2 regions of the Halobacillus litoralis genome follow, and region 2 is predicted to be linked to the other one. Evidence: predicted binding sites of a transcription regulator. Region 2 holds the regulator's gene; the other holds the start of a gene.
The links. The regulator CtsR, encoded in region 2, represses protease genes until heat stress. The targets are predictions, from matches to a motif close to ATGGTCAATAAAGGTCAAACA.
Positions count from the first base shown of each region.

Region 1 (3,419 bases), 1.1 Mb from region 2:
CCTTTCCAACCGTGAATATATTCTGGATGTACAAACAGAGAATGCAGCGATTGCCAGAAGAATCTACACGTTAATAAAAAAGCTTTATCCCTACCCGGTAGAACTTCTTGTTCGGAAAAAGATGAGGTTGAAAAAAAACAATGTCTATATTGTAAGGATGACAGAGAAAGCGAATGTTGTTCTTGAAGATTTGGAAATTCTGAAAGGTCCTCTATCCATTAATCCAGACATCCCTCAAAAGTATTTGAACGATACGTGTTGTAAAAGAGCTTATTTACGAGGAGCATTTCTTGCGGGTGGTTCAGTCAATAACCCGGAAACTTCTTCCTATCATCTAGAAATTCATTCTTCTGATGAGGAACACAACGAGGCGTTGTGTAAGCTTATGAATAGTTTCGGGTTGCACGCAAGGACACTCAGCCGTAAAAAAGGTTACATTACCTACTTGAAAGAAGCGGATAAAATCACGGAGCTCATTAGTAATATAGGAGCACACCAAGCGCTTTTCAAGTTTGAAGATGTGAGGATCGTTCGCGATATGAGGAACTCCGTCAATCGTCTCGTCAATTGTGAGACTGCGAATTTAAATAAGACGATCGGTGCCGCTTTCCGTCAAGTGGAGAACATAAAATTCATTAAACGGACAGTAGGTTTAGAGGCCCTGCCAGATAAATTGCAAGAGATTGCATCTTTAAGGCTGCAGCACCAGGAAGTTTCTTTGAAAGAGCTTGGTGAGTATGTTTCTGGTGGATCGATCAGTAAATCAGGGATCAATCACCGCCTGCGTAAAATCGATGAGTTCGCCGAAAAAGTTAGAAAAGGTGAAGTCACAGAAAACACAAGAAACTAATGTTTCCTTAACAAATTCATGCTATAATGAAATACAATTATAAACGCTTTCTACAAGAGAGCGTTCTTTTTTCTAAGTATTGAATCCGCTTACAAAGAAGTTGAAATATAGAATGAGAGGAGAATGACAGGTGATTGAAAGGACGATAACGATTGAGCTCGAAACAGGTTTACAGGCAAGACCAGCAGCACAATTCGTACAAGAAGCGAACAAGTTCACCGCAGATGTTTTTATTGAAAAAGGTGAGAAGCGTGTGAATGCCAAAAGTATTATGGGGTTAATGAGCCTTGCTGTCGGAACCGATGAAGAAATCAAATTGATTGCAGATGGTTCTGATGAGGAAGAAGCGGTTCAGGTACTTACCGATTTTGTGAAGAATGAGTAATAGGTGTTTATGTGAAAAAATGAACGTTCTCCAATGAGGGAACGTTTTCATAAAGCACAAAAAAATCCGCTGTGATTACACAGCGGATTTCGTGTTTTTATTGTTCGTTTTTCTCCATTACTTTATCAATCAAGCCGTAGTCAACAGCTTCGTGGGCAGACATGAAGTTATCTCGGTCCGTGTCGCGTTCGATGACTTCCATTGGTTGTCCAGTACGCTCAGCAAGGATCTGGTTCAGCTTCTCACGCATCTTAATGATACGCTTCGCGTGAATTTCGATATCTGAAGCCTGACCTTGGGTGCCTCCAAGTGGTTGGTGAATCATAACTTCACTGTTTGGTAGTGCATAACGTTTACCTGGTTCACCGGCGTTCAGCAGGAATGCACCCATAGATGCAGCCATACCTGTGCAGATTGTGGATACGTTCGGTTTGATGAACTGCATCGTATCATAAATCGCCATACCTGCCGTGATCGATCCACCAGGGGAGTTGATGTATAGGGAAATGTCTTTATCTGGGTCGTCAGCAGCAAGGAAAAGCAACTGCGCTACAACAGAGTTTGAGATGTTATCATCGATCGGGCTTCCCAGCATGATGATACGGTCTTTAAGTAAGCGGGAGTAAATATCATAAGCACGTTCTCCGCGGTTTGTTTGTTCAATAACTGTAGGGACTAAATTCATTTGTAATTCCTCCTTAACATCAAATTAATAATGATGGAATACATTCATCATACCTATAAGGTCAATAAAGGTCAAACAAAAACAATCGACCTTTTATCCTTTATTTCAGCAAGGTTTGTTATGCCTTTTAAGTATGAAAAACGGTTATTCTTATTCGTTCTATGTGATGTGTTCCAATTCCTTCTACCATCATACCCTAATTTTACCTATATAAACGTCCAAACCTATAATAAAGCTACATGGCAAGATGGACATTATATTGAGATGTTTTGAGGGTTCGTTACTGAATTGAGCGTCAGTGGTGGGTGGGAAGCGAATCTTTACCCGTAGCCCTAAGCTCTTATAAAAGCTTCGAAACAGATTCTTCACAAGGGAGCTTTTCTGGAAGATCATAAAAATGGGTTGCGTTTTTTGGTGATTCTACTTATAATATTAAATGCATGTCGCTTTTGCGCCCGTAGCTCAGTTGGATAGAGCGGTAGATTCCGGTTCTACGTCAGTCGGGGGTTCGAATCCTCTCGGGCGCGCTAAATAAAAGGACCTTCCTTGAAAGTAAGGAAGGTCCTTTTTTTACAAAAATATCATTATATTAATATATAAAAATCTCTTTGAATTTTAGTAGTTACAATAGTGTTATTTAAATATTAATTGAACAGAAATCTCACAGGAATTATACGAACGTTTATTTGGTTTTATTATCGTCATGTAGGTTCTTTTTGCCTTATTTGTGTGTTATGATTGAATAAATAAAGTCAGACTTTTCGCTTTATTTAGAAGAGGGGTATTTATGACAAACCTAATCCGTTACAAAATGTTGTCGACCGAAGAGGTTTCTGAAGACAGGCGGATTCACTTGTTCGATATGCAGGAACAGCAAAAGTTATCCTTCAACTATAAGTCATTGAAGCGAACACCTGAAAATTATGTAGGTGAAGAATTAGCTCATTTCTTGGATAAGCGTAAGTTGAAAATCGATAATGGTTTTTATGATAAAAAAGGACATGCTTCCTGAAGCGTGTCTTTTTTTGTGTAAGAAGTTCTGGAGGAGGATGGATGTTGGAGCGTATCCTTTGGTATGATGAAGATGAAAAATTCAGGGAGGCTTGTGCATGTCTGAAGTCATATTATATGTAAAAGAAAACTGTGGATTATGTGAAGAAGTCAAAGATCTAATATCACTGTTCGACGTCAAAGTAGTAATGGTGGATATTGAAAAAGATCCAGAACTATTAGAGAAGTATATGCTTGAGGTACCGGTGTTAAAAATCGGTGCGGAAGAGTTGGATTACCGTGAAATTGATTACATAAAACTAATGAAGCGTTTACAATGAAAAACGTCTAGGTTTTCACTTGCACGAGGACTACCCCACTGTTAATATAAAGTTGAAATAAGATATTTTTTTGCTCCGAGCGGGACATAATATGACTAGCTGGGACGTAATACATCCCGGTTGGTACCATTTCAAAGAAGGGGCTTTTTCCATGAGAGCGTTCATCGA
Region 1 is NZ_CP129016.1:1,850,162-1,853,580, forward strand. It holds gene whiA (DNA-binding protein WhiA) at 1-850, shown strand, start outside; gene LC065_RS09255 (HPr family phosphocarrier protein) at 981-1,235, shown strand; gene clpP (ATP-dependent Clp endopeptidase proteolytic subunit ClpP) at 1,333-1,920, opposite strand; tRNA gene LC065_RS09265 (tRNA-Arg) at 2,372-2,447, shown strand; gene LC065_RS09270 (ubiquinone biosynthesis protein COQ4) at 2,708-2,932, shown strand; gene LC065_RS09275 (glutaredoxin family protein) at 3,030-3,251, shown strand; partial or broken gene LC065_RS09280 (sugar-binding transcriptional regulator) at 3,403-3,419, shown strand, end outside.
Region 1: the regulator CtsR is predicted to act here: its motif matches at 1,978-1,998, upstream of clpP (ATP-dependent Clp endopeptidase proteolytic subunit ClpP).

Region 2 (3,419 bases):
CCAAGGGTTGGGCTGTTCGCCCATTAAAGCGGTACGCGAGCTGGGTTCAGAACGTCGTGAGACAGTTCGGTCCCTATCCGTCGTGGGCGTTGGAAATTTGAAAGGAGCTGTCCTTAGTACGAGAGGACCGGGATGGACACACCGCTGGTGTACCAGTTGTTCCGCCAGGAGCATCGCTGGGTAGCTACGTGTGGTCGGGATAAGTGCTGAAAGCATCTAAGCATGAAGCCCCCCCTTGAGATGAGATTTCCCTTACCTATAAGGTAATAAGATCCCTCAGAGACGATGAGGTTGATAGGTCCGAGGTGGAAGCGTGGTGACACGTGGAGCTGACGGATACTAATGGATCGATGACTTATCTATCTGATTATAATCATTCGTGAATGACAATTGCTTTTCAAACAAGATGTTTCCTTATCCAGTTTTGAGGGTTCACCTCAAACTTTATATTGATGTGGTGGTGAAGGCGAAGAGGTCACACCTGTTCCCATGCCGAACACAGCAGTTAAGCTCTTCAGCGCCGATGGTAGTCGGGTTTACCCCCGTGAGAGTAGGACGCTGCCACGTCATTTGAAAAACCAGAAGATCATTCTTCTGGTTTTTTTTCTATATCAACTTCCTTAAACATAGACATAAAGAAAGGAGGGGTAGATTGAACTGGTCATATTTTTTTCATGATGACATACTTTTATTTATATTCCGGTTATTTTTTGCACTTATTCTTTCAGGGTTGATTGGGTTTGAAAGGGAAGTGAAAAATCATTCGGCCGGCTTCCGGACCCATATCCTTGTGGGCGTCGGGGCTTGTATGATGATGCTCCTTTCTTTGTATGGTTTTGAAACGTTCATTGATCAATATGAACATGTCCGTTTCGACCCAGCTCGTATCCCATCCTACGTCATTAGTGGTATTGGGTTTTTAGGTGCAGGAACAATTATCGTCAATGGGATGACGATCAGAGGATTAACAACAGCAGCTTCCATATGGACGGTAGCAGGGATTGGTCTTGTCGTTGGTGCAGGAATGTATGATGTGGCGACGGTCACAACGATTTTCGTGCTTATGAGCTTGGTCTTCCTTAATAAAATAGAAAAAGAAAAGTTTAATGGGAATCGGAAAAATATTTACCAATTGACCATCGCTAAGGATGCCCCGGTCCATAAAGTATTAACTGTTTTTGAACAAATGAACCCGGAAATCAGGAAAATAGATATTGTTGCTTTGGATCAGACCCAGAAAAAAGTTGTCGTTGAACTGAATAAAGGACAAAGGTATAATCGATCCCTTCTTTTAGAGCGTCTGTCTTTGATGGATGGTGTAGAAGAATGCGGACATCAGTATTAAAGAGCTGCACAGTTGATTCTGTGCAGTTTTTTTGTTTTATTTCATGGGGAAAAGGGGAAACATAGAAGATGTAATTCTCCTAAACAAACAAGTTGCATGACAAAAGAAAATGAGTATAATAAAATTAAAGTCAAAGATAGTCAAAGTCAAAAGAGGGGGGAGGGAGCATGCGGAATATCTCTGATGTTATTGAAGAATATCTCAAGGGAATCTTAGATGAAAATCGGCACCAGGCGATTGAGATCAAGCGTAGTGAACTTGCCGAGAAATTTGATTGTGTACCTTCTCAAATCAATTATGTGATTAAGACACGTTTTACTGTGGAAAAAGGTTATATAGTGGAAAGTAAAAGAGGAGGAGGCGGATATATTCGTATCAGCCGAATCCAACACCGTAAAGGATCAGAAATGATTGAAGAGGTGATGGAGCTCATCAATCCCCATGTTTCCCAATCGAAAGCCATCGATGTGCTTGAGCGGTTGGTAGATTATGAGATCATCACTGATCGGGAAAGTAAACTGATGGCAAGTGTCATCGATCGCGACGTCCTTGCTTTTTCTTTACCACTTCGTGATGAAGTACGTGCGCGAATCATGACAGCCATGCTATTCACCCTTAAATATAAGTGTTGAGTGAGAAGGGAGAGATTCAGATGGAGTGTCAGAAATGTCATCAGCGTCCTGCTACCGTCCATTTGACGCAGGTGATTAATGGTCAAAAGTCAGAAGTCCATGTATGTGAAAAATGTGCGAAAGAAAATGGGTACATGAATTACGGGGAAGAGAACTTCACCTTGAATGATCTCCTTTCAGGTCTATTCCATTCCGAAGGACCTTCTCCTTTAAAAGGGCAGAGCGCTCACTCATATAATCAAAAACCGAAACTTAAATGTCCTAATTGCGGGCTCAGCTATGAAGAGTTTGCAAGGATCGGGAAGTTTGGTTGTGCGGACTGCTATAAAACGTTCGATGAACGTCTGAATCCCATTCTGCGCCGTGTTCACAGTGGGAACACCAGACATGATGGTAAGATTCCGAAACGTGAAGGTGGCAACTTGCACCTTAAAAAAGAGATGGAAGAATATAAAACTAATCTTCGACAATTAATTGAGCAGGAAGAATTCGAAGAGGCAGCGAAAGTTAGAGATAAGATCAGATCTTTAGAAAGTCAACTGCATCATAGGGAGGATGGTGATGAGTAATGTCTTTACAGCAATTCATGAATGAAGCAATCAGTCCATGGATGAAACAAGAGGGTCCGGACAGCGATATTGTACTCAGCAGCCGTATACGACTTGCTCGTAACTTTTCCCAGCATCCTTTTCCTATCATTGCTTCTGAAGAGACTTTGAATAAAGTATTGGAATTCTTCCAAGAAGAGTTCCAAAAGAAGTCTTTCAGAGATTATAAAGATTTTGAGCTGGTCCAAATGAAAGATTTACAGCCGATTGAAAAGAGAGTACTGGTAGAAAAACATTTGATCAGTCCACATTTGGCTGAAAAAGCGGATAAGTCGGCTTCTCTCATTTCACAAAATGAACAAGTATCAATCATGATTAATGAAGAGGACCACATTCGCATACAGTTATATTTCCCTAGCTTTCAGTTGGATCAAGCATTGGAACAAGCTAGTCAATTGGATGATTGGCTCGAAGAAAAAGTGGATTATGCTTTTGATGAGAAACGGGGGTATTTAACCGCCTGTCCGACCAATGTGGGTACGGGGATGAGAGCTTCTGTCATGATGCATTTACCCGCCCTGTCCATGACGAATCAAATCAACCGTATGACGCCGGCCATTAACCAGCTTGGTCTTGTTGTAAGAGGCATTTACGGGGAAGGCAGTGAAGCTCTGGGGAATATTTATCAAATATCTAATCAGATTACCCTTGGTAAATCAGAAGAGGATATTGTTGAAGATCTTCACAGTGTGGTAAAGCAGCTGATTGAACAGGAGAGGAAAGCAAGAGAGGCATTGATGACTCGTTCGAGTATTCAGTTGGAAGACCGTATCTTTCGTTCCTATGGTGTTTTGACCAATAGTCGAATCATAGAATCTAAGGAGGCCGCGAAAT
Region 2 is NZ_CP129016.1:794,032-797,450, reverse strand. It holds rRNA gene LC065_RS04250 (23S ribosomal RNA) at 1-363, shown strand, start outside; rRNA gene rrf (5S ribosomal RNA) at 454-567, shown strand; gene LC065_RS04240 (MgtC/SapB family protein) at 653-1,345, shown strand; gene LC065_RS04235 (CtsR family transcriptional regulator) at 1,513-1,977, shown strand; gene LC065_RS04230 (protein-arginine kinase activator protein McsA) at 1,998-2,546, shown strand; gene LC065_RS04225 (protein-arginine kinase McsB) at 2,546-3,419, shown strand, end outside.